One region of the Streptomyces rubrogriseus genome, then DNA from elsewhere that is predicted to be linked to it. Evidence: predicted binding sites of a transcription regulator. Region 1 holds the regulator's gene; the other holds the start of a gene.
The links. Region 1 encodes HspR, which represses chaperone genes until heat shock. Its sites were predicted from a motif close to TTGAGNNNNNNNNNCTCAA; they were not measured.

Region 1 (14,199 bases):
GTTCCGGCTCACCTCGCCGGCCGAGCACCCGTACGGGAGCGAGCGCTACGGGTCCCGCTACCAGGGCCAGCGGGGGCCGACCGCCTCCCGGTCCTTCCTCAATTTCCATCGGACCCAGGTATGAAGCCAGTGACGAGCAGGATGAGCAGGACGCGCGCATGAGTGATGTTCGGGAGAATCTGACCTACGAGCAGTTCGGCGTCGCCGTGCGCGAGCTGGCGCAGGCCGTCGCCGACGACGGGTACGAGCCGGACATAGTGCTGTCCATCGCCCGCGGGGGCGTCTTCGTCGCCGGTGGGCTGGCGTACGCGCTGGACTGCAAGAACATCCACCTCGTGAACGTGGAGTTCTACACCGGGGTCGGGACCACCCTCGACATGCCCGTCATGCTCGCGCCGGTCCCGAACGTCATCGACTTCTCCGACAAGAAGGTCCTGATCACCGACGACGTCGCCGACACCGGCAAGACGCTCAAGCTGGTGCGCGACTTCTGCCTCGACACGGTCGCCGAGGTCCGCAGCGCGGTGATCTATGAGAAGTCCCACTCCCTCGTCCAGTGCGAGTACGTGTGGAAGCGGACCGACGACTGGATCAACTTCCCGTGGAGCGTTCAGCCGCCCGTCGTGCGGCGGCAGGGACAGGTGCTCGACGCCTGACCGGACGGTCCGACGGACGGCGGCAGACATACGGAAGGGCCCCGGCGCGCACGTCACGCCGGGGCCCTTCCGTATGTCTGCGACTAGAACGTGCCCAGCTTCACGATCGACAGCAGGGCGATCAGCTGGATGGCGGAGGCGCCGAGCGCCTTGGGCCAGGGCAGGTCGTGGGAGCGGCCGACCATCAGGGTGAGGAGGGCGCCGGCCGCGACCCAGGTGGCCCAGCCGAGGATCTGGACGAAGGGTGCGTCACCGCCGGCGAACATCGCGACGACCAGGCGCGGGGCGTCCGTGAGGGACATGATCAGCATGGAGAGGCCGACCGTGGGCTGCCAGGCGCCGTCGCCGCCGAGCTGGCGGGCCAGGGTGTGGGTGACCACGCCCAGCACGAAGGCGCTCAGCACCAGCGCCACCGCCGTGGTCAGGACGATCGGGATCGCGTTGGAGAGGGTGGCGTTGATCGCCTCCTCGCGGGCGCCGTCGAAGCCGAAGACCGCCAGCAGGCCGTAGAGGAACGTCACGATGAGCGCCGGGACCCACATCGCGTAGTCCCGCATCTGGAGGAAGGTCTGGTTGGGCGCCAGGATCACGCCCCGCAGGAGGTCCTTCCAGTGCAGGCGGGGACCGATCGGGCCGGGGGCCGGGGCGGAGCCGGCGCGGTAGGTGTCGCCCTGGTTGTAGGGGTCGTCGACCGTGAACGCCTGGGTGTGGCCCGGGTTGTTGGCCGCGTACGGGTCGTACGGGGCCTGCTGGGGGTGGCCGCCGGGGCCGCCCTGTCCGTAGCCGCCGTCGCCGAAGTACTCCGGCTCACCGTGCCCGCCGACAGGTCCGCCGCCGTGCCCGCCGCCGGGTGCCTGCGGCCAGGGGGATCCGCCGGGGGCCCGGCCCGGTCCTGGGGCGCCACCTCCGTACGGCGGCTGCGGGTACGGCTGCTGAGGCGTCGCCGGGCCGCCGTACGGGGGTCCCTGGGGCGCCTGCTGTCCGTACGGGGGGCGTTGCGGTCGCGCGTTTGGAGCGCCGTTGTCCCGGCCGCGTCCGATCCTGAATCCAGCCACGCCTTCGAACGTACCTGGTCCCGGAGAGTGACGTGCGGGGCCCGGCCGTTCGGGGGGTCCTTTGCGGCCGAGCTGTGACATCCCTTACGGGGGTTGACCGGGACGTCCCCTAGGGGCCGTACGGGGGGCGTACGGCCCCGGTGGGGCGGGGCGCGCCGTCAGCAGAAGGCGGTGAAGCCCCACCAGCCGTCCTGCACGCGCCACGCGGCTGCGAGGCGGCCGTCGCCGCGGCCCGGGTAGGTGAGCTGCCAGCCGGCGCCGTAGGACGAACCGTCGTCCCTGTAGCTGTCGTTGGTGACGGTGAGGAGGTCGGGGGCGTCGGAGCCGTTGAAGTCGCCGACGCCGACGAGGTACCCCATCGTGTTCCAGCCGCCGGTGCCGATGATCCGGCCCGGGTAGCCGCTGCCGGGGCTGGACCACAGGCGTCCCGCCCGGTCGCGGCCGACCACGTCGGGCCGTGTGTCGCGGGTGTTGTTTCCCTCCCCTGTGACGCGCGGAGGAACCCTAGCCGCGCCGCACACCGCCCCCGCTACCGGCCCGCCCGGGGCCGAGGTGCCGGGCGGGCGCCGGCCGCGCCGGTCCTCCCGCGGGGCCGGGAGCGGGCCGGGAGCGGGTCAGGAGCCGGGCAGGAACTGCGCCGTCGAGAACGTGACCGCGGCCCGTGCCGTGACCAGGTCCTTAGCCGCGCCCCGGTGGACCTCGACGGAGTCCTTCGTGTCGCCCTGGGACGTGCGCAGCACCAGGTCCGCCAGGCCGTCGCCGTCGAAGTCGCCGGCCGTCAGCACCCGGGTCGTGCCGGTCGACGCGGGCCGCACCGTGACCGCGCCCCGCGTCGTGGGGCCCGTCCCGCGGCCGGGGTACACGCGTACTCCGGAGCCGCTGGAGACCAGCTCGCTCAGTCCGTCGCCGTCGAAGTCGGCGGCGTCGAGCATCGAGCCCGGCGTGCCGAGGGTGCCGCGGGCCGCGCTGGGGAGGTCGAAGCGCAGTGCGGTGCCGTCCGGGGTGCCCACCGCCGCGTCCAGCGCCTTGCCCTTGCCGAAGGCGCCCAGCGCGATGTCGACGCCGGTGGGCAGGGTGACCCCGGTGCGGGTCGGGCCGTCGGGGCCGCCCAGGACGAGGGCCGCCTTGCCGGGGCCCGCGGAGGTGCGGACGACGAGGTCGTCGTACCCGTCGCGGTTCACGTCGGCGGCGGGGCCGGTCGGCGCCTCGCCGGGGGACGGGATGGCCGCGTCGGCCCGGCGCGGGGCGCCCTCGCGGGTGAAGGGGCCGCGCAGGTGGCTGAGGCGGCCGGCGGAGGCGTGGACGACCAGGTCCTGGGCGCCGTCGCCGTCGAAGTCGCCGCACACCGGGCGCTCGGGCCAGTCGTTGCCGTAGCGGGCCTTGTCGGGGATGGTCAGCGGGACCGCGCGGCCGGTCGGCCCCGACGGGGAGCCGAAGAGGAGCTGGAGCGGGACCGGCGGGCGGCCCTGGCCGTCGTAGGGCGGGTCGGTGGTGACCACCAGGTCGGTGAAGCCGTCGCCGTCGAGGTCGCAGCTGGCCTCCGCCTCGAAGACGGCCGGCAACTGGCCGTCGGTCGGCGCCGCGAACTTCTCCGGCGTGAGCAGCTGCCGGGCTCCCGGTACCAGTCCGCGGGGAGAGCCGTAGACGATGCCGATGCCCGCGTCGTCCGTGTGGGTCTCGGCCGTGACCAGGTTGTCGAGGACCAGGTCGCGGTGGCCGTCGCCGTTGAAGTCGTCGGGGACCTCGCTGCCCTCGCCGTGCGGGACGGGGAGCAGGGCGGGGGCCTGGGCGGCGCGTACGGGGGTGGACGCGGCGGCGTCCTCGGCAGCGGGCGCCGGGCCGTGGCCGCAGGCGGCGAGCAGCAGCAGGCAGCCGACGGCGGCCGTGCCGGTCAGGGTGTTTCTTCGCAGGCGCCGCACCGTTCACCTCGTCCGTATCAACCCGTACCACCAGCACCGACAACGACCGGGTAATCATGCACGCGTTCGACATACGGCGACACCCCCGGGTTCGGACGGAACCCGGGGGTGTCGGTCGAGCGGGTGAGCGGCGGCTACTTCACCGGCTCCGGGGTCGGCTCGCTCTCCGGCTCCGGCTCGCCGGTCGGGTCGGCCGGGGTCCTGACGGAGTCCAGCAGGAGCTGGGCGACGTCGACGACCTGGATGGACTCCTTGGCCTTGCCGTCGTTCTTCTTGCCGTTGACCGAGTCCGTCAGCATGACCAGGCAGAACGGGCAGGCCGTGGAGACGATGTCCGGGTTGACGGAGAGGGCCTCGTCGACGCGCTCGTTGTTGATGCGCTTGCCGATCCGCTCCTCCATCCACATCCGCGCGCCGCCGGCGCCGCAGCAGAAGCCGCGCTCCTTGTGGCGGTGCATCTCCTCGTTGCGGACGCCCGGGACGGCGGCGATGATCTCGCGCGGCGGGGTGTAGATCTTGTTGTGGCGGCCCAGGTAGCACGGGTCGTGGTAGGTGATGATGCCCTCGACCGGGGTGACCGGGAGCAGCTTGCCCTCGTCGACCAGGTGCTGGAGCAGCTGGGTGTGGTGGATGACCTCGTAGTCGCCGCCGAGCTGCGGGTACTCGTTGCCGAGGGTGTTGAGGCAGTGCGGGCAGGTGGCGACGATCTTCTTGGCCGACTTGGGCTTGCGCGACTCGTCGGTGACCTTGCCGTCCTCGTCCATCTCCTCGCCGAAGGCGGCGTTGAGGGACATGACGTTCTCCATGCCGAGCTCCTGGAACAGGGGCTCGTTGCCGAGGCGGCGGGCGGAGTCGCCGGTGCACTTCTCGTCGCCGCCCATGATCGCGAACTTCACGCCCGCGATGTGCAGCAGCTCGGCGAAGGCCTTGGTGGTCTTCTTGGCGCGGTCCTCGAGGGCGCCGGCGCAGCCGACCCAGTACAGGTACTCGACCTCGGTGAGGTCCTCGATGTCCTTGCCGACGACCGGGACCTCGAAGTCCAGCTCCTTGAGCCATTCCAGGCGCTGCTTCTTCGCCAGGCCCCAGGGGTTGCCCTTCTTCTCCAGGTTCTTGAGCATCGTGCCCGCCTCGGACGGGAACGCCGACTCGATCATGACCTGGTATCGGCGCATGTCGACGATGTGGTCGACGTGCTCGATGTCGACCGGGCACTGCTCGACGCAGGCGCCGCAGGTGGTGCAGGACCACAGGACGTCGGGGTCGATGACGCCGTTCTCTTCGAGGGTGCCGATCAGCGGGCGCTCGGCCTCCGCCAGCGCGGCCGCGGGCACGCCCGCCAGCTGCTCCTCGGACGCCTTCTCCTCGCCCTCCATCGTCTTGCCGCCGCCGGCCAGCAGGTAGGGGGCCTTGGCGTGCGCGTGGTCGCGCAGGGACATGATCAGGAGCTTGGGGGAGAGCGGCTTGCCGGTGTTCCAGGCGGGGCACTGCGACTGGCAGCGGCCGCACTCGGTGCAGGTGGAGAAGTCCAGCAGGCCCTTCCAGGAGAACTGCTCGACCTGGGAGACGCCGAAGACGTCGTCGTCACCGGGGTCGGTGAAGTCGATCGGCTTGCCGCCCGAGGTCATCGGGAGCAGCGCGCCGAGCGCGGTGCCGCCCTTCGCGTCGCGCTTGAACCAGATGTTCGGGAAGGCCAGGAAGCGGTGCCAGGCCACGCCCATGTCGGTCTTCAGGGCGACCGTGATCATCCAGATGAAGGAGGTCGCGATCTTCAGCCCGGCGAAGAAGTAGACCAGGTTCTGGAGCGTGCCGAGGTCCACGTCCTGCAACGCGGAGACGACCGGATACGAGATGAAGAACGACGCCTCGTAGCCGTCCACGTGGTGGAGGGCGCCCTCCAGCGCGTGCAGCATGAAGATGCAGACGCCGACGATGAGGATGACGGCCTCGACGAAGTACGCCTGGCCGAAGTTGGAGCCCCCGAAGCGGGACTTGCGGCCCGGCTTGCGCGGGTGGCTGAGCTGCCGGATCACGATCAGGACCAGGATGCCGAGCACCGTCATCGTGCCGATGAACTCGACGAAGACGTTGTACGGCGCCCAGTCGCCGATGACCGGCAGGATCCAGTCGGCCTGGAAGAGCTGGCCGACGGCGTTGACGATGGTCAGCAGCAGGGAGAAGAAGCCCACCGCGACGAACCAGTGCGCCACACCGACGATGCCCCAGCGGTTCATCCGGGTGTGGCCGAGGAACTCCCGGACCACGGTGACGGTGCGGTCCACGGGGTCGTTGGTCCGCGTTCCGGCCGGCACCGGCTGGCCCAGCCGCATGTAGTTGACGATCTGCAGGACGGCGCGGCCGAACAGTGCGACGCCGACCACGATCAGGACCAGCGACACGATGATCGCGGCGAGTTGCATTTGGGGGCTCCTCGGGCCTGCGAGGTTACGAGGGGGCGGTATTACTAAGCGGTAACTTATTCAGTTCGTCTGAGAGTACCCCCATCCTCCGCCGCACTGTAGTCGGACGTGCGGTGATCTGCGTCGCTGAGGCAACCCTGACCCCGGTGGGTCCGTCCGGACCCGGTGTCCCGTCGGCGCCACACCGGTGCCATGCCGGTGTGGCGGTGCGATTCGTCGCAAAGCATGATATTCGGCATAGCTTATGCCCGGGCTCTACGGCGGTGGCTCCTCGCCGGTACGGCCGTGGCGGCGGCCTGCGTGGTGCCGTACGGCGAGACGGGGCCGGTGGCCGGGGCGCTCGCGGTGGGCCGGGTGGCGCTGGTTACCGGCGCCTTCCGGGGGCTCGACCACGCCGACGGGGTGGCCGGCACGGTGGGTGTCGTGACCGCCTTCGGCGTCGGCGCGTGTGCCGCGGTGGAGCTGATGGACGGGCCCGCGGTGCTGCTGCTCGTGCCGGCCGCCGCGCTCGCCGGGTTCCTGCCGCACAACTGGCATCCCGCGCGGATCGCGCTCGGCGCGTGCGGGTCGCTCTTCACCGGCTTCCTGCTCGCCGGGGCCGCCGTGCTCGCCCGGACGGGGTACGGGCCGGTCGGTGGCGCCGGGGTGCTCTGCGCGCTGACTGCCGTGGACGTGTATCCGCGCGTGCGGCGGCCGCGGGCCGGAGTGTCCCAGGCGCTTCGTGGGGCAACCGGAGGCGCGGGGGGTGCGTCCTTCCGGGCGGCGATTTTTCCGGTTCGTCAGGCCACGAGTACCGAGAACGTGCAGGTCGGAGCGCCGTTGCGTGTAAGGAACGGATAAGAGTTGAGTCGGCTCGACTCACCTCTGTTGACCCATCGCCGGGTGTCGTGCACACTTGAGCCTGTTCCACTCAAGTCAGCTGGAGGTTATTCACCATGGCACGTGCGGTCGGCATCGACCTGGGCACGACTAACTCCGTCGTCAGCGTTCTGGAGGGCGGCGAGCCCACCGTCATCACCAACGCCGAGGGCGCCAGGACCACGCCGTCCGTCGTCGCCTTCGCCAAGAACGGCGAGGTGCTCGTCGGCGAGGTGGCCAAGCGCCAGGCGGTCACGAACGTCGACAGGACCATCCGCTCGGTCAAGCGCCACATGGGCACCGACTGGAAGGTCAACCTGGACGGCAAGGACTTCAACCCGCAGCAGATCAGCGCCTTCGTGCTGCAGAAGCTGAAGCGGGACGCCGAGTCCTACCTGGGCGAGAAGGTGACCGACGCGGTCATCACCGTCCCGGCGTACTTCAACGACGCCGAGCGCCAGGCCACCAAGGAGGCCGGTGAGATCGCGGGCCTCAACGTCCTGCGCATCGTCAACGAGCCGACCGCCGCCGCGCTGGCGTACGGCCTGGACAAGGACGAGCAGGTCATCCTGGTCTTCGACCTCGGTGGCGGTACGTTCGACGTCTCGCTGCTCGAGATCGGCGACGGCGTCGTCGAGGTGAAGGCCACCAACGGTGACAACAACCTCGGTGGTGACGACTGGGACCAGCGCGTCGTCGACTACCTGGTCAAGCAGTTCCAGTCCGGCCACGGCGTGGACCTGGCCAAGGACAAGATGGCGCTCCAGCGCCTGCGCGAGGCGGCCGAGAAGGCCAAGATCGAGCTGTCCTCGTCCACCGAGACCACGATCAACCTCCCCTACATCACGGCCTCCGCCGAGGGCCCGCTGCACCTGGACGAGAAGCTCACCCGCGCCCAGTTCCAGCAGCTGACCTCCGACCTGCTGGAGCGCTGCAAGACGCCGTTCCACAACGTCATCAAGGACGCCGGCATCCAGCTGTCCGAGATCGACCACGTCGTCCTCGTCGGCGGCTCCACCCGTATGCCCGCCGTCGCCGAGCTGGTCAAGGAGCTGACCGGCGGCAAGGACGCCAACAAGGGCGTCAACCCGGACGAGGTCGTCGCCATCGGCGCCGCCCTCCAGGCCGGTGTCCTCAAGGGCGAGGTCAAGGACGTCCTGCTGCTCGACGTCACCCCGCTGTCCCTCGGCATCGAGACCAAGGGCGGCATCATGACCAAGCTGATCGAGCGGAACACGACGATCCCGACCAAGCGCTCGGAGATCTTCACCACCGCCGAGGACAACCAGCCCTCCGTGCAGATCCAGGTCTACCAGGGCGAGCGCGAGATCGCGGCGTACAACAAGAAGCTCGGGATGTTCGAGCTGACCGGTCTGCCGCCGGCGCCCCGCGGCGTCCCGCAGATCGAGGTCGCCTTCGACATCGACGCCAACGGCATCATGCACGTGACCGCGAAGGACCTGGGCACGGGCAAGGAGCAGAAGATGACCGTCACCGGCGGCTCCTCGCTGCCGAAGGACGAGGTCGACCGGATGCGCCAGGAGGCCGAGAAGTACGCGGAGGAGGACCACGCCCGCCGCGAGGCCGCCGAGTCCCGCAACCAGGGCGAGCAGCTCGTCTACCAGACGGAGAAGTTCCTCAAGGACAACGAGGACAAGGTCCCCGGCGAGGTGAAGACCGAGGTCGAGTCCGCCGTCGCCGAGCTGAAGGAGAAGCTCAAGGGCGAGGACACCGCCGAGATCCGCACCGCCACGGAGAAGGTCGCCGCCGTCTCGCAGAAGCTGGGCCAGGCCATGTACGCCGACGCCCAGGCCGCGCAGGCCGCCGGCGGCGAGGCCCCGGGCGCCGGTGCCGACGCGGGCGCCGGTGACAAGGCCGACGACGACGTCGTCGACGCCGAGATCGTGGACGACGAGCGCAAGGACGGTGCCGCGTGACGGAGGAGACCCCGGGTTTCGAGGAGAAGCCCGACGTCCCCTCCGGCGCCACCCCTGACGACGCCGAGCCGCAGGCCGCCTCCGAAGAGGGGGCGGCCCCGGCCGGGGACGCGAGTGAGAACGCGGGCCTGGTGGCCCAGCTGGACCAGGTGCGCACCGCGCTCAACGAGCGCACCGCGGACCTCCAGCGCCTCCAGGCCGAATACCAGAACTACCGCCGCCGGGTGGAGCGGGACCGCGTCGCGGTCAAGGAGGTCGCCGTCGCGAACCTCCTGTCCGAGCTGCTTCCCGTGCTCGACGACGTCGGGCGTGCCCGGGAGCACGGCGAACTGGTCGGCGGCTTCAAGTCCGTCGCGGAGTCGCTGGAGACCACGGTCGCCAAGCTGGGCCTCCAGCAGTTCGGCAAGGAGGGCGAGCCCTTCGACCCGACGATCCACGAGGCCCTGATGCACTCCTACGCACCGGACGTCACCGAGACGACCTGCGTGGCGATCCTGCAGCCCGGGTACCGGATCGGCGAACGCACCATCCGCCCCGCGCGGGTGGCGGTCGCCGAGCCGCAGCCGGGCGCCCAGACGGTCAAGCCGGCCGAGGACGCCACCGAGGCGCAGGACGCCTCGGGCGCGGAGGACGACGCCGGGACCAAGGAGAGCGGTGGCCCGGACGAGGGCTGAGCTCGAGGTGACGCACAGGGCGCGAGAGGAGGGACGTCGGGGATGAGCACGAAGGACTTCATCGAGAAGGACTACTACAAGGTTCTCGGCGTCCCCAAGGACGCCACCGAGGCCGAGATCAAGAAGGCGTACCGGAAGCTCGCCCGCGAGAACCACCCGGACGCCAACAAGGGAAACGTCAAGGCGGAGGAGCGCTTCAAGGAGATCTCCGAGGCCAACGACATCCTCGGTGACCCCAAGAAGCGCAAGGAGTACGACGAGGCCCGCGCCCTCTTCGGCAACGGCGGTTTCCGCCCGGGGCCGGGCGCGGGCGGCGGCGGCACCTTCAACTTCGACCTGGGCGACCTCTTCGGAGGCGGCGCCCAGGGCGGGGGAGGCCAGGGCGGCGCCGGCGGCTTCGGCGGCGGCCTCGGGGACGTCTTCGGCGGCCTGTTCAACCGCACCGGCGGCGGACCGGGCACCGGCACGCGTACGCAGCCGCGGCGCGGGCAGGACATCGAGTCCGAGGTCACCCTGAGCTTCACCGAGGCCATCGAGGGCGCGACCGTGCCGCTCAGGATGTCCTCGCAGGCGCCCTGCAAGGCCTGTTCGGGCACCGGCGACAAGAACGGCACGCCGCGCGTGTGCCCGACCTGCGTCGGCACCGGCCAGGTCGCCCGGGGCTCGGGCGGCGGTTTCTCCCTCACCGACCCGTGCCCGGACTGCAAGGGCCGCGGCCTGATCGCCGAGGACCCCTGCGAGGTCTGCAAGGGCTCCGGACGCGCCAAGTCCTCGCGGACGATGCAGGTCCGTATCCCCGCCGGGGTCTCGGACGGGCAGCGCATCCGGCTGCGCGGCAAGGGCACGCCGGGCGAGCGGGGCGGTCCGGCGGGCGACCTGTACGTGGTCGTGCACGTCAAGGAGCACCCCGTCTTCGGCCGCAGGGGCGACAACCTCACCGTCACCGTCCCGGTCACCTACGCCGAGGCGGCCCTCGGCGGCGAGGTCCGCGTCCCGACCCTGGGCGGTCCGTCCGTCACGCTGAAGCTGCCGGCGGGCACGCCCAACGGCCGCACCATGCGGGCCCGGGGCAAGGGCGCGGTCCGCAAGGACGGCACCCGCGGCGACCTCCTGGTCACCGTGGAGGTGAGTGTTCCGAAGGATCTGACGGGGAAGGCTCGTGACGCGCTTCAGGCGTATCGCGAGGCGACCGCGGACGAGGATCCGCGGGCGGAGTTGTTCCAGGCCGCGAAGGGAGCATGACGGGAATGGACGGTCGTCGACGCAACCCGTACGAACTGACCGAGGACACCCCGGTCTACGTCATCTCGGTGGCGGCCCAGCTCTCCGGCCTGCACCCGCAGACGCTGCGCCAGTACGACCGCCTCGGCCTGGTCTCCCCCGACCGCACGGCCGGCCGCGGCCGGCGCTACTCGGCCCGCGACATCGAACTGCTCCGGCAGGTCCAGCAGTTGTCGCAGGACGAGGGCATCAACCTGGCCGGAATCAAGCGCATCATCGAACTGGAGAACCAGGTCGCCGAGCTCCAGGCCCGCGCGGCCGAGCTGGCCGCCGCCCTCGACGGCGCGGCCACGGCGATGCGCCAGCGCGAGGCCGCGGTGCACGCGTCGTACCGCCGTGACCTGGTCCCTTACCAAGAGGTACAGCAGACCAGCGCCCTGGTGGTCTGGCGTCCGGGGCGCCGCGGCCAGTCCTCGGACTGAGCCGGACCGGCAGTCGGCACAAGGGAAAACGGCATCACCGGCCCCGGAGGACCACCGCGTCCTCCGGGGCCGGTTCACAACGGTGCTGTCTCATTGGTCTAGTACTTCTTGACGATTTGGTGAAGACAGCGTTGGCTCTCTTCACCGGGGTCACCTGGGTCACCTGGATACCAACTACGCCCGTGTGTCGGAAGGTCTAGCGCAGTGAGCAGCCGTGCCCGTCGAATCGCCATATCCGTGGCCGCGTCCCTGATGACCTTCTCGCTGGCCTCCTGCGGCATGCTGGGCGCGTCGGAGAGCAGCGACGACGCCAGCCCGACCAAGGGCAACGACCTCCTGGTCGGGCTGCTGCTGCCGGAGAAGGAGAACACGCGCTACGAGCAGTTCGACTACCCCTTCTTCAAGAAGAAGGTCGGCGAGCTGACGCGTGACGAGGGCATCGTCAAGTACGCCAACGCCGAGGCCAGCGCCACCAAGCAGGCCGACCAGATGCAGCAGATGATCGAGGACAAGGTCGACGTGATCGTGCTGGACGCGGTCGACGCGCACGCGATCGCGGACGGCGTGCAGAAGGCCAAGGACGCCGGCATCCCCGTCATCGCCTACGACCGGCTGGCCGAGGGCCCGATCGACGCCTACATCTCCTTCGACAACGAGCTGGTCGGCGAGGTCCAGGGCCGCTCGCTCATCGAGGCGCTCGGCGGCGACCCGGAGAGCTCCGAGAAGATCGTCATGATGAACGGCTCGTCCACCGACCCCAACGCCAAGCAGTTCAAGGCGGGCGCGCTGTCGGAGCTGAACGGCAAGGTGACGATCGCCCAGTCCTTCGACACCAAGGACTGGAAGCCGGAGAACGCCGAGGCGAACATGACCGAGGCGATCGAGAAGATCGGCAAGAAGAAGATCGCGGGCGTCTACTCCGCCAACGACGGCATGGCGGGCGGCATCATCAAGGCCCTGGAGGACGCGGGCGTCACCGACCTGCCGCCGATCACCGGCCAGGACGCGGAACTCGCGGCGGTCCAGCGGATCGTCACCGGCGAGCAGTACATGAGCGTGTACAAGTCCTACCCGCAGGAGGCCGAGAACGCCGCGGAGATGGCCGTGGCGCGGGTCCAGGGCCGGGACATCCAGTTCGACGCGCTGGCCCGCGACAAGGTCGACAGCCCCACCCACAAGGGCATCCCCGCCCAGCTCGTCCCCGTCGTCGCCCTCACCAAGGCCAACATCGAGGAGACGGTCGTCGCGGAGGGCTTCTACAAGGTCACCGACATCTGCACCGCCAAGTACGAGGACGCGTGCGCGGAGCTCGGTCTGAAGTAGACAGCCCGCGTGTCCGCCCGGTTCCACGGTGACCGGGCGTTCCGCCCGCAACCGGCTCTTTTCGGCCTCCGTCCGCTGCGGAGCCTTGTTGCGGAGCCGGTCCCGGCCGCGCATAGTTGCGCTGCGGAAGAGCCGGAACCGGGGGTGGGATGGGCGATGGCCGGGCACGGGGCTCAGGAGCACCCCCACGGGGCCGACCGGCTGTGCGCGGCCGGGGACCGCGTCTACTCCCGGGCGGTCCGGCGCGGCCGGGTACCGCGCCGGGACGCCGAGCCGGTGCCCTGCCTCCTGGAACTGGCCCTGCTGCACCCCGACCCCGACGACATGGACTGGCTGGTGCCGACCTCCCCGCAGGAGGTGATGACGCGGCTGCTGCGCGGGGTCCACGACGAGGTCAGCGCCAGTCAGCGGCGGGTGGGCTCGGCCGTGGAGGCCTTCGAGTGGTACGCGGACCTCGGCCGGCTGCTCCAGACCCCGGCCGGCACGGAGAGCACGGCGATCCGGGTCCTGGACGGGCTGTCCCGCATCCAGGCCGCGATGGACGAGGCGACGCAGGCCTGTACGACGGAGGTGCTCACCGTCCAGCCCGGCGGCATCCGGCGCGAACACGAGCTGTCCGAGGGCCTGCACCGGGCGCTGGCGCTGCGCGGGCGCGGGGTGCGGATGCGGGACCTGTACACGCACGTGGCCCGGCACGGCCAGGGCCTGCTCAACTACCTGGAGCTGATGGGCGACGCGGTGGAAGCCCGCACCCTGGACGAGGTCATCGACCGTCTCATCCTCTTCGACCGCACCGTCGCCTTCATCCCCGCCAACACCGACCGCACGATGGCCCTGGAGCTGCGCCATCCCGCCCTGATCTCCTACCTGGTCACGGTCTTCGAACGCCTGTGGCGCCTCGCCATCCCGCTCACCGCCCCCCTCCCCGACACCGGCATCGAGGGCATCTCCCACCGCGAGCAGTCCATCGCGGCGCTCCTCGCGGAGGGCCACCAGGACGCGGTGATCGCGGAACGCCTCGGCATCAGCGTCCGTACGGCCCGTGCGCACATCGCCCGGCTCTCCGAGACCCTGGGCGCGGCCAGCCGCACGCAGTTGGGCGTCCGCATAGCCCAGGCCGGCCTGGACGGCTCCCCGCGCAGCGCCCCGTCCCCCGTCATGCTTCCTGGTCGAGAATCCCCGACTGCCCGATGAGGTAGCCGAGTTGGGCCCGGCTCTCGCTGCCGAGGGTGGCGGCGAGCTTGGCGATGTGGACGCGTGCGGTGCGGACGTTCATGCCGAGGCGGTCGGCGATGTCACTGTCGGTGTGGCCTTCGACGAGGAGGGCGGCTATGGCGCGTTGGCGTGGGGTGATGCCGTTGAGGGTGGGCTGGTGGACGGCTTGGGGGTACATGGGCGTGGCGAGGTGCCAGAGGCGGTCGAAGGTGTTGACGAAGTAGGCGATGAGGGCGGGGTGGCGGACTTCGAGCGCGAGGGAGCGGTCGGCGCTGGCGGGGATGAAGGCGACGGTGCGGTCGATGATGATCAGGCGTTCGGTCACCTCGTCGAGCGTGCGCGCCTCGACGTCACCGGTCAGCTGCTCGTAGCGGGCGCGCGTGTAGGGGGCGTGGCGGATGGTGTGCTGGTACAACGCCCGTACGCGGGCCCCGCGGTCGAG
Region 2 (14,199 bases), 6.8 Mb from region 1:
GCGCTCGACATCGAGTGGAACCCGTACGGCGCCACCTGCTACGGCAAGTCGCAGAGCGGGATGGTCTCCTGGATCCGCGACTTCCTGAACACCTACAAGGCCCGCACCGGCCGGGACGCCGTGATCTACACGGCCACCAGCTGGTGGACCCAGTGCACCGGCAACTACGGCGGCTTCGCCGCCAACAACCCGCTGTGGATCGCCCGGTACGCCTCGACGGTGGGCACGCTGCCGGCCGGCTGGGGCTACTACACGATGTGGCAGTACACGTCGTCCGGTCCGACGGTCGGCGACCACAACAAGTTCAACGGTGCGCTGGACCGCGTCGTCGCGCTGGCCAACGGCTGACGGCTCCCCGCCCAGGGCGAAGGCCCGGGCCCCCTCACGGGACCCGGGCCTTCCCTCATCCGGTCGCGTCCGTCACGCCGCGACCGGAACCTCACGCTCCGCACCGTTGGTCGCCGGTGCGAGCGCCAGTTCCAGCACCTGGCGGACGTCGGTGACGGCGTGCACGTCGAGCTTGTCCAGCACCTGGGCCGGGACGTCGTCCAGGTCGGGCTCGTTGCGCTTGGGGATGATCACCGTGGTGATCCCCGCCCGGTGCGCGGCGAGCAGCTTCTGCTTGACCCCGCCGATCGGCAGCACCCGCCCGGTCAGCGAGACCTCGCCGGTCATCGCGACGTCGGTGCGCACCAGCCGGCCGGACAGCAGCGAGGCGAGGGCCGTGGTCATGGTGACGCCTGCGCTCGGACCGTCCTTGGGGACCGCGCCCGCCGGGAAGTGGATGTGCGCTCCCCGGTCCTTGAGGTCGCCCACCGGCAGCTCCAGCTCGGCGCCGTGACTGCGCAGGAAGCTCAGCGCGATCTGCGCCGACTCCTTCATCACGTCGCCCAGCTGACCGGTCAGGGTCAGCCCCGCCGCGCCGGTCTCCGGGTCGGCCAGCGACGCCTCGACGTAGAGGACGTCGCCGCCCGCGCCGGTGACCGCGAGGCCGGTGGCCACGCCGGGCACCGCGGTGCGCCGCTCGGCCGGGTCCTGGGCGGACTCGGGCACGTGGTGCGGCCGCCCGATCAGGGCGCGCAGGTCGCCCTCGGCGACGGTGAACGGCAGCTCCCGCTCGCCCAGTTCGTGCTGGGCCGCCACCTTGCGCAGCAGCCGCGCGATGGACCGCTCCAGGGTGCGCACGCCCGCCTCGCGGGTGTACTCGCCCGCCAGCTTGCGCAGCGCGCCCTCGTCGACGGTGACCTCGTCGGCGTCCAGTCCGGCCCGCTCCAGCTGGCGCGGGAGCAGGTGGTCCCGGGCGATGACGACCTTCTCGTCCTCGGTGTAGCCGTCCAGGCGGACCAGCTCCATGCGGTCGAGCAGGGCCTCCGGGATGGCCTCCAGGACGTTGGCGGTGGCGAGGAAGACCACGTCGGACAGGTCCAGCTCGACCTCCAGGTAGTGGTCCCGGAAGGTGTGGTTCTGGGCCGGGTCCAGGACCTCCAGCAGGGCGGCGGCCGGGTCGCCCCGGAAGTCGGAGCCCACCTTGTCGATCTCGTCGAGCAGGACGACCGGGTTCATGGACCCCGCCTCCTTGATCGCCCGCACGATCCGGCCGGGCAGCGCGCCGACGTACGTACGCCGGTGGCCGCGGATCTCGGCCTCGTCGCGGACGCCGCCCAGGGCGACGCGGACGAACTTGCGGCCCATCGCGTGGGCGACGGACTCGCCGAGGCTGGTCTTGCCGACGCCGGGCGGACCGACCAGGGCGAGCACGGCACCGCCGCGCCGGCCGCCGACCACGCCGAGGCCCCGGTCACCGCGCCGCTTGCGCACGGCCAGGTACTCGGTGATGCGCTCCTTCACGTCCTCCAGTCCCGCGTGCTCGGCGTCGAGCACGGCCTGGGCGCCCTGGATGTCGTAGGCGTCCTCGGTGCGCTCGCTCCACGGCATCTCCAGGACCGTGTCGAGCCAGGTGCGGATCCAGGAGCCCTCGGGCGACTGGTCGGAGGACCGCTCCAGCTTGTCGACCTCCTTGAGCGCGGCCTCGCGGACCTTCTCGGGCAGGTCGGCGGCCTCCACCCGGGCCCGGTAGTCGTCGGACTCCTCACCGTCCTGCTCGCCGTTGATCTCGCGCAGTTCCTTGCGGACGGCTTCGAGCTGGCGGCGCAGCAGGAACTCCCGCTGCTGCTTGTCGACGCCCTCCTGGACGTCCTTGGCGATGGTCTCGGCGACGTCCTGCTCGGCGAGGTGGTCGCGCAGCTGCTGGGTGGCCAGCTTGAGACGGGCCACCGGGTCGGTGGTCTCCAGCAGCTCGACCTTCTGCTCGGTGGTCAGGAACGGCGAGTAGCCGGAGTTGTCGGCGAGCGCGGACACGTCGTCGATGGCCTGGACCCGGTCGACGACCTGCCAGGCGCCGCGCTTGCGCAGCCAGGCGGTGGCGAGCGCCTTGTACTCCTTCACCAGCTCGGCCACCTGGCCGGGCAGCGGATCGGGGACGGTCTCGTCGACCCGGGTGCCCTCGACCCAGAGCGCGGCGCCCGGACCGGTGGTGCCGGCGCCGATGCGCACCCGGCCCCGGCCGCGGATCAGGGCGCCGGGGTCGCCGTCGGCCAGACGGCCGACCTGCTCGACCGTGCCGAGGACGCCGGTGGCGGCGTGGGTGCCGTCGATGCGCGGGACGAGGAGGACGCGGGGCTTGCCGGGCTCGGACCTGGCGGCGGCCTGGGCGGCCTCCACCGCGGCCCGTACCTCGGCGTCGCTCAGGTCCAGGGGGACGACCATGCCGGGCAGGACCACTTCGTCGTCGAGCGGCAGCACGGGCAGGGTGAGCGGTGTGAAGGCGGCGGACTCAGCAGCCATGATCTCCCCTTCGGCAGTCAAGTTGAGTTACATCGACTCAATGAAAGGGAGCCCGGGATTGTTCCCCAAGGCCTGTTCGCTGTGAGCGATCAAGCGCGGAGGGTGCTTCGCGCCTTTCGAGGACAGCACCGTCGCACCGGTCCGCATTCCTCCGGCCGGGCGATGCCAGGATGGGCCGATGCCCCTCACTACCCACGACTCCCCCGAGGCTTCCGAGGCCCCCGAGGTGCTGGACCGCCGCGAGGGCCCGTACGGCGAAGTGGTCCTGCGCCGGCACGGGACGCTGTTGCAGATCATCGCGAACGGCTGCTTCCTGATGGACACCTCCGACGGGCGTTCGGAGCGGCGCCTGGTCGACGCGGCGGCCGACGCGCTGGCCGCCTCCGGCGGGCGGACCGCTCCGCACCTGCTCATCGGCGGTCTCGGGGTCGGCTTCTCCCTCGCGCACGCGGCCGCCGACCCCCGCTGGGGCCGGATCGCGGTCGTCGAGCGCGAGGGCGCCATCATCGACTGGCACCGCTCCGGACCGCTGGCCGCGCTCTCCGCCGACGCGCTGGCCGACCCGCGCGCGGAGATCGTCGAGGCGGACCTGGTCGAGTACGTCAATGAGACATCCGACACGTACGACGCCCTGTGCCTGGACATCGACAACGGCCCCGGCTGGACCGTCACCGAGGGCAACGACGGGCTGTACGCGCCGTCCGGACTGGCGGGCTGCGCACGGCTGTTGAGGCCCGGCGGGGTGCTTGCCGTATGGTCCGCGCAGCCCTCTCCGGAATTCGAAGAAACCTTGCGTAATGCCGGTTTCCAACAGGTGCGTACCGAAGAGATCCCCGTTGCCCGGGGCGTTCCGGACGTCGTGCACATCGGCGTCGGGCCTGGATAGCAAAGGCGCGGTGACTCCCCGTACGCTGCTGCCCTGACGCGGATCATTCAAGCGTCAAGCGCAGTCATGGGATCACCCCACGGATTCCGGAAAGCACACCTCAGGGGCGGGCGATGGAGCAGACACAGACCTCCCACAACGGCACGGCCACCCAGGGCGCCCAGCGCCGGGTGCTGGTGGTCGAGGACGATCAGACGATCGTGGACGCCATCGCGACCCGCCTGCGCGCCGAGGGGTTCCTGGTGCAAACGGCGGGCGACGGTCCGTCCGCCGTCGACACGGCCGAGGCTTGGCAGCCCGACCTGCTGATCCTCGACATCATGCTGCCCGGCTTCGACGGCCTGGAGGTCTGCCGGCGCGTGCAGGCCCAGCGGCCGGTGCCGGTGCTGATGCTCACCGCGCGCGACGACGAGACGGACATGCTGGTCGGCCTCGGCGTGGGCGCCGACGACTACATGACCAAGCCGTTCTCGATGCGCGAGCTGGCCGCCCGGGTGCACGTGCTGCTGCGGCGGGTGGAGCGGGCCGTGGTGGCCGCCTCCACGCCGCGCAGCGGCATCCTGCGCCTGGGCGAGCTGGAGATCGACCACGCGCAGCGCCGGGTGCGGGTGCGCAGCGAGGACGTCCACCTCACGCCTACCGAGTTCGACCTGCTGGTCTGCCTGGCGAACACCCCGCGCGCGGTGCTCTCCCGCGAGCAGCTGCTCGCCGAGGTGTGGGACTGGGCGGACGCCTCCGGCACCCGGACCGTGGACAGCCACATCAAGGCGCTGCGCCGGAAGATCGGCGCCGAGCGCATCCGCACCGTGCACGGCGTGGGCTACGCCTTGGAGACACCGACGCCATGAGCAGCAGAGGACGGGAAGCCGCACGGAGGAGCCCCGGCCCTCGGACCACCGGGGAGCCCTGGGGCGGCGTGCGCCCGTTCTCGATCAAGACCAAGCTGGGCGCGCTGGTCGTCACGTCGGTGCTGATCACCACCGGCCTGTCGGTGATAGCGGTGCACACCAAGACGGAGCTGCGCTTCATCACGGTCTTCTCGATGATCGCCACGCTGCTGATCACCCAGTTCGTGGCGCACTCGCTGACCGCGCCGCTGGACGAGATGAACGCGGTGGCCCGGTCCATCTCGCACGGCGACTACACCCGCCGGGTGCGCGAGAACCGCCGCGACGAGCTGGGCGACCTGGCCGTCACCATCAACCGGATGGCCGACGACCTGGAGGCCCAGGACCTCCAGCGCAAGGAGCTGGTGGCGAACGTCTCGCACGAGCTGCGCACCCCGATCGCGGGCCTGCGCGCGGTGCTGGAGAACATCGTCGACGGCGTCACCGAGGCCGACCCGGAGACCATGCGCACGGCGCTCGGGCAGACCGAGCGGCTCGGCCGGCTGGTGGAGACGCTGCTCGACCTCTCCCGCCTGGACAACGGCGTCATACCGCTGCGCAAGCGCCGCTTCGAGGTGTGGCCGTACCTGTCGGGCGTGCTGAAGGAGGCCAACATGGTCGCCTCCGCGCGCGCGGGCATCGCCTCCGGCTCCGGCAGCCACACCCGCACCGACGTGCACCTGGCCCTGGACGTCTTCCCGCCGGAGCTGACCGCGCACGCCGACCCCGAGCGCATCCACCAGGTCGTCGCCAACCTGATCGACAACGCGGTCAAGCACAGCCCGCCGCACGGCCGGGTGACCGTCCGGGCGCGACGCGGCGAGCTGCCGGAATCGCTTGAGCTGGAGGTTCTCGACGAAGGGCCCGGCATTCCGCGCTCGGAGTGGCGCCGGGTGTTCGAGCGGTTCAACCGGGGTTCGGTGTCGCGGCCGCACGGTCCGGGCAGCGACGGGGGCACCGGTCTGGGCCTCGCGATCGCGCGCTGGGCGGTGGATCTGCACGGCGGCCGGATCGGGGTGGCCGAATCCGAGCGGGGCTGCCGCATCCTCATCACTCTTCCGGGCCTGCCGTCGACGTCCGGTTGACGTAGGGTTCGAAGCGGAGCGTCAAGATCCACTGCGTCCGCCCTGGCAGACACGTGTGATCAGGCACGGGCCCGCGTTTTCGAGGCGCCGGGTCCCGGTCTCCCGATCCCGCACGCGGCAGAACCTCGGTTGTTTCCCGCCATTTCCAGCGCCGAAACGCGGTCTGCAATGTGACTTACGCGACGATGAACGGGCCCAGTCTGACCTTCCGGGGCCGGTAGGCGTAGCCTTGATTCCCGCTGTCCACCATCTTGTGAAGCGGAAGAGGGCGGTTCTCGCCGTGTCGCCACAGTCCCCCAGTAACTCGAGCATCTCGACCGACACCGACCAAGCGGGTACCGCGGGAAAGAACCCCGCGGCCGCGTTCGGTGCCAATGAGTGGCTCGTCGACGAGATCTATCAGCAGTACCTCCAGGACCCGAACTCCGTGGACCGAGCCTGGTGGGACTTCTTCGCCGACTACAAGCCCGGAGCGGCGGCGACCCCGACCGCCGCCGGCACCGTGCCCACGGACACCGGCAGCACGCCACCGGCCGCCCCCGCCCCGCAGGCGCAGGCTCCTGCCCCGGCGCAGCCGCAGGCCGCCGCCCCGGCGCCCGCTCCCGCGAAGCCCGCCGCTGCCGCCCCCGCGGCTCCGGCCGCTCCGGCCGCCAAGCCCGCCGCCGCGCCGCCAAGCTGGCCGCCAAGCCGCAGGCGAAGGCCCCCGCGCCCGCCAAGGACGCCGGCACCGCCCCCGAGGGCCCCGAGCTGGTGACCCTGCGCGGCCCGGCCGCCGCGGTCGCGAAGAACATGAACGCCTCGCTGGAGCTGCCCACGGCCACGTCCGTGCGCGCGGTCCCGGTGAAGCTGCTGTTCGACAACCGCATCGTCATCAACAACCACCTCAAGCGCGCCCGGGGCGGGAAGATCTCCTTCACGCACCTGATCGGCTACGCGATGGTGCAGGCCATCAAGGCCATGCCGACGATGAACCACTCGTTCGGCGAGAAGGACGGCAAGCCGACCCTGGTCAAGCCGGCCCACATCAACCTCGGCCTCGCCATCGACCTGGTCAAGCCCAACGGCGACCGCCAGCTGGTCGTCGCGGCGATCAAGAAGGCCGAGACGCTGAACTTCTTCGAGTTCTGGCAGGCCTACGAGGACATCGTCCGTCGCGCCCGCGACAACAAGCTGACGATGGACGACTTCACCGGCGTCACGGTCTCCCTGACCAACCCCGGCGGCCTCGGCACCGTCCACTCCGTGCCGCGCCTGATGCCCGGCCAGTCGGTCATCCTGGGCGTCGGCTCCATGGACTACCCGGCGGAGTTCCAGGGCACCAGCCAGGACACCCTGAACAAGCTCGGCATCTCGAAGGTCATGACGCTCACGTCGACCTACGACCACCGGGTCATCCAGGGCGCCGCCTCCGGCGAGTTCCTGCGCCAGGTCGCCAACCTGCTGCTCGGCGAGAACGGCTTCTACGACGAGATCTTCAAGGCGCTGCGCATCCCCTACGAGCCGGTCCGCTGGCTCAAGGACATCGACGCCTCGCACGACGACGACGTCACCAAGGCCGCCCGCGTCTTCGAGCTGATCCACTCCTACCGGGTCCGCGGCCACGTCATGGCCGACACCGACCCGCTGGAGTACCAGCAGCGCAAGCACCCCGACCTGGACATCACCGAGCACGGGCTCACCCTGTGGGACCTGGAGCGCGAGTTCGCGGTCGGCGGCTTCGCCGGCAAGTCCCTGATGAAGCTGCGCGACATCCTCGGCGTGCTGCGCGACTCGTACTGCCGCACCACCGGCGTCGAGTTCATGCACATCCAGGACCCGAAGCAGCGCAAGTGGATCCAGGACCGCATCGAGCGCTCGCACACCAAGCCGGAGCGCGAGGAGCAGCTGCGCATCCTGCGCCGCCTGAACGCCGCCGAGGCGTTCGAGACGTTCCTGCAGACCAAGTACGTCGGCCAGAAGCGGTTCTCCCTGGAGGGCGGCGAGTCCGTCATCCCGCTGCTCGACGCGGTCATCGACTCCGCGGCCGAGTCCCGCCTGGACGAGGTCGTCATCGGCATGGCCCACCGCGGCCGGCTGAACGTGCTGGCCAACGTGGTCGGCAAGTCGTACGCGCAGATCTTCCGCGAGTTCGAGGGCAACCTCGACCCGAAGTCGATGCACGGCTCCGGCGACGTGAAGTACCACCTGGGCGCCGAGGGCACCTTCACCGGCCTGGACGGCGAGCAGATCGCGGTCTCGCTGGTCGCCAACCCCTCGCACCTGGAGGCGGTGGACCCGGTCCTGGAGGGCGTCTCGCGCGCCAAGCAGGACATCATCAACAAGGGCGGCACGGACTTCACCGTCCTGCCGGTGGCGATCCACGGCGACGCGGCCTTCGCGGGCCAGGGCGTGGTGGCCGAGACCCTGAACATGTCGCAGCTGCGCGGCTACCGCACCGGCGGCACGGTCCACGTCGTCATCAACAACCAGGTCGGCTTCACCGCCGCCCCGGAGTCCTCGCGCTCCTCGATGTACGCCACCGACGTGGCCCGCATGATCGAGGCCCCGATCTTCCACGTGAACGGCGACGACCCGGAGGCGTGCGTCCGCGTGGCGCGGCTCGCCTTCGAGTTCCGCCAGGCGTTCAACAAGGACGTGGTGATCGACCTCATCTGCTACCGCCGCCGCGGTCACAACGAGACCGACAACCCGGCCTTCACCCAGCCGCTGATGTACGACCTGATCGACAAGAAGCGCTCGGTGCGCAAGCTGTACACCGAGTCCCTCATCGGTCGCGGCGACATCACCCTGGAGGAGGCCGAGCAGGCGCTCCAGGACTACCAGGGCCAGCTGGAGAAGGTCTTCACCGAGGTCCGCGAGGCCGTCTCGCAGCCGGCGTCCGCGGAGCCCGCGGAGCCGCAGGCGGAGTTCCCGGTCGCCGTGAACACCGCGATCACCGCCGAGACCGTCAAGCGGATCGCCGAGTCCCAGGTCAACATCCCCGACCACATCACCGTGCACCCGCGGCTGCTGCCGCAGCTGCAGCGCCGCGCGGCGATGGTCGAGGACGGCACGATCGACTGGGGCATGGGCGAGACCCTCGCCGTCGGCTCCCTCCTCCTGGACGGCGTGCCGGTCCGGCTGACCGGCCAGGACTCGCAGCGCGGCACCTTCGGCCAGCGCCACGCGGTCGTCATCGACCGTGAGACGGGCGACGAGTTCACCCCGCTGCTGTACCTGTCCGAGGACCAGGCCCGGTACAACGTCTACAACTCCCTGCTCTCCGAGTACGCGGTGATGGGCTTCGAGTACGGCTACTCGCTGGCCCGCCCGGACGCTCTGGTGATGTGGGAGGCGCAGTTCGGCGACTTCGTCAACGGCGCGCAGACGGTCGTGGACGAGTTCATCTCCTCGGCCGAGCAGAAGTGGAACCAGACCTCTGGCGTCACCCTCCTGCTCCCGCACGGCTACGAGGGCCAGGGCCCGGACCACTCCTCGGCCCGCCCGGAGCGGTTCCTGCAGCTGTGCGCGCAGAACAACATGACGGTCGCGATGCCGACCCTGCCGTCGAACTACTTCCACCTCCTGCGGTGGCAGGTGCACAACCCGCACCACAAGCCGCTGGTGGTCTTCACCCCGAAGTCGATGCTGCGCCTGAAGGCGGCGGCCTCGAAGGCGGAGGAGTTCACGACGGGCCAGTTCCGCCCGGTCATCGGCGACGACTCGGTCGACCCGGCCGCCGTCAAGAAGGTCGTCTTCACCGCCGGCAAGGTCTACTACGACCTGGACGCCGAGCGGAAGAAGCGCGGCCTGACGGACACGGCCATCATCCGCATCGAGCGCCTGTACCCGCTGCCGGGCGCCGAGCTCCAGGCGGAGATCGCCAAGTACCCGAACGCCGAGAAGTACCTGTGGGCCCAGGAGGAGCCGGCGAACCAGGGTGCCTGGCCGTTCATCGCGCTCAACCTGATCGACCACCTGGACCTGGCGGTCGGCGCCGACGTCCCGCACGGTGAGCGCCTGCGCCGCATCTCGCGGCCGCACGGCTCGTCCCCGGCCGTCGGCTCCGCCAAGCGGCACCAGGCCGAGCAGGAGCAGCTGGTGCGTGAGGTGTTCGAGGCGTGAGCCTCTGACGCCGACCACGGCCGCCCGCCGTGCAGGGCCCGGCTCCGGAACTCCCCGGGGCCGGGCCCTTCGGCGTCCCCGGCGCACGCGGGCGCCCGGTCAGGTGCGCTGGGGTTCGAAGTCCCAGAACGGAGCACGCCGGGCACGGGCGGACAGGGTGCGCGGGTGCTGGGGGCCGAGGACGGCGACCAGCCCTTCCAGGGCCCGACTCTGCACCGCGTCGGCCTGCCCGCGCCGCCCCCGCACGCGCAGTCCGGCCGCGAGGGTCACGCCCGCGAAGAGGGTGAACGGATGGGTGGGACCGAGGACGCGCGCCGCCGTGTCGGCCGTGTCCCGGCTCAGGGTGAGGGCACGCTCCGCGTCTCCGGCGTCCCCGTGCAGGATCGCCGCGTTGAGCGCGCAGCCCAGCGTCCAGGGGTGGTCGTGCCCCACGGCGGCGTCCATGTCGGCCAGCGCGGCGGCGGCGAGGGCAGGTGCGCGGTCGTGCTCGCCCGCCCGGTGCAGCAGCAGGGCGTGGTTGGCGCGGGCGCCCGCGGCGTAGGGGTGACCGGCGGTGAGCGTCTCCTCGTAGCGGCCGACGACGCGCTCGCTCAGTGCCCGGGCCGGGCCGAGGTCTCCCTGCTCCCGGGCGAGGCAGCTCCGGCCGGCGAGGAGCATCAGCACCAGCGGGTCGCTGTCGCCGAGCACCCGCTCCGCCAGCTCCAGTGCCCGGCCGACGTGGTGGACCGCCGCGTCCGTGTCGCCCACGGCGTGGTGGCACAGCGCGAGGTTGTGCGCGGCGAGCAGGGTCTGCCGGTGGTGGGCGCCCAGCGTCTCGCGCACCAGCCGCCAGTTGGCGTCCTGCCTCGACAGGGCCTCCTCGTGGCGGCCGAGCAGCCGGAGGTCGACGGCGCACGTCGTGTCCGAACTCAGCGTCCACGGGTGCCGGTCCCCGAGCAGCCGGCGGCGCTCCCGGAGGGTGGGCAGGTCGACGCTCAAGGCGTCCTCGTAGCGGCCCAGCAGCCGCAGCGAGACGGCCACGTTGTTCCGTGCGTTCAGGGTGCGGGTGTCCTGGTCGCCGAGGAGTTCGCGGTACGTGCCGTGCACCCGCCGCGAGATGTCCAGGGCCTCCGCGTAGTGCCCGAGGCCGCGCAGGTCCGCGGCCAGTCCGCCGAGGGCCCGCAACAGGTCGGGGTCGCGTTCCCCCCGCTGCTCGCTCAGGTGCCGGACGGCCGCCCGCTCGATCTCCATCGTGCGGTGGAAGTCTCCGGCGGCGCGCAGCAGGTTGGCGTAGTGGTAGGTCAGTTCCCAGACGAGGGGGTGCTGGTCGCCGAGGAGCGAACGCCAGATCCGGGTGGCATGGCCGCCGAGCCGGACGCCCGGTCCGTACTCGCCCGACAGGTACAGGTAGCGCAGGCAGTCGAGGACCAGCGTCTGCACGGCCTCTTCGGTGGTCGCGAGGACGTCGGCGTACTTGAGGTGCGGCACGATCTCGGCGTACCTGGGCCACTGTTCGGGGGCCGCCGGCCGGCCGCGCCCGGCCGCGGCCAGGGCCCGCCGTACGACGTCGACGAGTTCGCGCCGGACCTCTTCCGGCATGGCCTTGCGCGCCATCTGGTGCACGACCCGGTGCACGTACAGGTTCTCGCGCTCCGGTTCCGCCGGGTCCGGTTCCACCCGGACGAGGGAGTGCCTGCGCAGGTGGCCGAGGGCCCGGTCCCAGCGCCGGGGGTCGCTCAGCAGTCCGGCCACGGAGTCGGGCAGCCCGTCGTGCGGCATGCTCCGCAGCAGGTGGACGGGGACGAGGCCCGGGGCGAAGAAGGTGCACAGCCGGAGCAGGACGACGGACTCCGGGGCTCTCTCGCGCAGTTCGGCCAGCAGGATCGACCAGGCCGTCCGGAAGGCCGGCGGGAAGTCCTCCGCCGCGTTCCGCGCGTCGCCCTCGGTGCCGTCGCCGTCCGCCAGCAGGACCAGGTACTCGTCGACCGAGCGGTCCGAGTCGTTCAGCCAGCCCACCGTCTGGGCGAGCAGCAGCGGCAGGTCGCCTAGGGCCTCGGCGAGCCGGTCGGCCTCGGCCGGTGTCGGACCGGGCGCGCGACGGCGGATGAAGGCGATCGACTCGTCCCGGGTGTACACGGGGACCTCCAGCAGCCCGCTGCCGTGGCGGCTCCACTCCGGGTTACGCGAGGAGACCAGGACGTGTCCCGGGCCGGTCGGCACCAGGTCCTCGATCTCCTCGGGCTCGTCGGCACCGTCCAGGACCAGCAGCCACCGGGAGCAGGGCTCGCCGCGGCGCAGCGCGTCCCGCACCGCGCGCAGCCGCTCCCCGTACTCCTGACCGGTCCGCAGGCCCAGTCTGGGGGCGAGGTCGGCCAGTTGGCGGCGGCAGTCGGCCCGGTCCTGCGCGTTGACCCACCAGACCACGTCGTACTCGGGGCCGAGCCGGTGCGCGTACTCGGCGGCGAGCTGCGTCTTGCCCACCCCGGACATGCCGTGCAGCGTCAGCATTCCGGTGCCCGGCCGCGCACCGCCCAGCAGGTCGTGGATCTCGTCCAGCAGGGCCTCACGGCCGGTGAAACGGGTGTTGCGACGCGGCACGGCGCCCCACACGCCCGGCGCGTCCGCCGGAAACCGCGGCCCGGTCCCGGCCTCGGCGTCCTCGGTGACCGGCTCGGTCGGCAGGCCGAGACGCTCCAGCAGGTGCCGCTCGGCCTCCTCGGAGCGCAGGCCGTGGAGGGCGACGGGCGCCAGCAGGGAGACCTCCGAGGGGAGCGTGGCCCCGGTGACCGACACGGCCGCGAACCGGTCCGGGTCGGGGGCGACGACCTCACGCAGGACCGCGTTCCACTCCTCGTACGAGTGCGTGCCGTCGCCGAAGTAGGGGGTGTTCAGGACGAGCAGGGCCCGCCCGGGCGCGAGGGTCAGGTCGCGCAGCAGGGCCGCCGGGGGGACCTCGGCCGGGGAACCCCGGCGCAGCGGCACCACCCGCACCCCGCGCCGCTCCAGCCGGTCCCCGATCCAGGCCGCCCAGGCCCGGTCGAGACCGGCGAAGCTGATCGTGACCGTCTGCCGGTCCGGGTCGGGACGCACGGTGGCCGGGGACGGGCGGGGCAGGGGCGTCCGGGGGACGTTCGGCGGCGTCGGGCCGCCCCGGGCCGGTGCGGCCGCGGCGCCGGTGGCCGCGTGGATCTCGCAGCGCAGCTCCGCCTTGCGGACCGGCACGCCCCACTGGTTGCTGACGGTCAGCCAGAGCGAAGCGGGCCCGAGGTCCGTGCCCGCGGAGACCCGGAACCGTGCGGGTCCGTAGGTGCCGCCGAAGCGGTGCAGGACGACGTTCGGTTCGCCCAGGGCGGAGCAGTCCAGGTGCGGGGCGCCGTCCAGGGTGACGGTGAAGGTGAACTCCTCCTCGGGGTGGGGCCACTGGGCAGGCCCGCCGTCCGCGGAGGGGAGCGGGCCGCGCAGATCGACGGTGACGAGGTAGTCGGCGCCCGCCTCCGCCTGCCGGGGCCACGCGACGACGGGCTCGATCAGCAGCGGTTGCCCGGCCGGCCGTCCGGCGGCGCTCACCGGCCGCCTCCCCCCTCGGTGCCGAGCGCGTCCACCGCGGTGAGCCGCAGCGCCGTCCCCGGATGCCCGTAGTAGTGGAACATGAACGCGTACAGGAGCCGCAGTACCCGTTTCTGGCCGACGACGTCGACCTGTCCGTCATCGTTGCGGACCCGGGGCAGCTCCGCCAGGGACCCGAACTCCTCCAGGGCCCGCACCCGGAAGTCCCGCAGCGTCCGCACCACCGGGCGGCGGGGCTGCTCGGCCACCTCGCGCACCAGGCGCCGCGCCATCGCCCGGGCTTCCAGGTCACCGACCTTCCCGGAGCTGACGATGCAGCCGCCCGCGCCCTTGCGCAGGAACAGCTCCGCGAATCCGCGCAGCGCCTCCTCCCCCTGGGCCCGGTTGTCCACGAACCGGCCGGAGTCGCAGGCGTTGAGGCAGACCAGCGAGCCGTCCCGGCGCAGCACCGACATCGGCTCGCCGTTCAGCTCGGCCCAGGTGCGATCACCGAGTGTGAGGCCCGGCACGGCCTCGCCGTAGGTGCCGTGACAGCCCAGGTAGACCAGTCCGGTGCGGTCGTCCTGGCTGTCGAGGTCTCTGAGGAAGGGCGTCATGCGCGGGTGCAGCCGGTGCGCGTACGAGGTGAAGACACGGCCGTCGTCCGCCATGTCCTGGTGGAGGTAGCCGAGCACCCGGCCGTGGCAGTCCCCGGTCTCGGCGGGCAGGCCGCCCTGACTGAGATCGCGCACGGTGGTCCAGCGGGCCACGGCGACCAGCGCCCCCAGCGGGCCGCCCGCCAGGCCGACCCCGGCGTCCCCGGGCAGCAGGAGCAGCTCCCAGGGCAGGTCGTATCCGGTGTCGTCCC

Region 2: lon (endopeptidase La) is a predicted target of HspR. The motif match lies at 2,867-2,885, and genes of this name have one in related genera.

Annotation. Positions count from the first base shown of each region.
Region 1 is NZ_CP116256.1:200,141-214,339, forward strand. Features, by position in the region: gene dcd (dCTP deaminase) at 1-124, shown strand, start outside; gene Sru02f_RS00960 (phosphoribosyltransferase) at 159-656, shown strand; gene Sru02f_RS00965 (Yip1 family protein) at 740-1,792, opposite strand; gene Sru02f_RS00970 (hypothetical protein) at 1,870-2,160, opposite strand; gene Sru02f_RS00975 (FG-GAP repeat domain-containing protein) at 2,326-3,630, opposite strand; gene Sru02f_RS00980 ((Fe-S)-binding protein) at 3,765-6,047, opposite strand; partial or broken gene Sru02f_RS00985 (undecaprenyl/decaprenyl-phosphate alpha-N-acetylglucosaminyl 1-phosphate transferase) at 6,297-6,887, shown strand; gene dnaK (molecular chaperone DnaK) at 6,983-8,842, shown strand; gene grpE (nucleotide exchange factor GrpE) at 8,839-9,516, shown strand; gene dnaJ (molecular chaperone DnaJ) at 9,559-10,758, shown strand; gene Sru02f_RS01005 (heat shock protein transcriptional repressor HspR) at 10,764-11,219, shown strand; gene Sru02f_RS01010 (sugar ABC transporter substrate-binding protein) at 11,424-12,542, shown strand; gene Sru02f_RS01015 (helix-turn-helix transcriptional regulator) at 12,699-13,736, shown strand; gene Sru02f_RS01020 (helix-turn-helix transcriptional regulator) at 13,699-14,199, opposite strand, start outside.
Region 2 is NZ_CP116256.1:7,020,199-7,034,397, forward strand. Features, by position in the region: gene Sru02f_RS31475 (lysozyme) at 1-348, shown strand, start outside; gene lon (endopeptidase La) at 421-2,844, opposite strand; gene Sru02f_RS31485 (spermidine synthase family protein) at 3,023-3,730, shown strand; gene Sru02f_RS31490 (response regulator transcription factor) at 3,844-4,578, shown strand; gene Sru02f_RS31495 (sensor histidine kinase) at 4,575-5,702, shown strand; partial or broken gene Sru02f_RS31500 (multifunctional oxoglutarate decarboxylase/oxoglutarate dehydrogenase thiamine pyrophosphate-binding subunit/dihydrolipoyllysine-residue succinyltransferase subunit) at 5,983-9,806, shown strand; gene fxsT (FxSxx-COOH system tetratricopeptide repeat protein) at 9,906-13,352, opposite strand; gene Sru02f_RS31510 (CHAT domain-containing protein) at 13,349-14,199, opposite strand, start outside.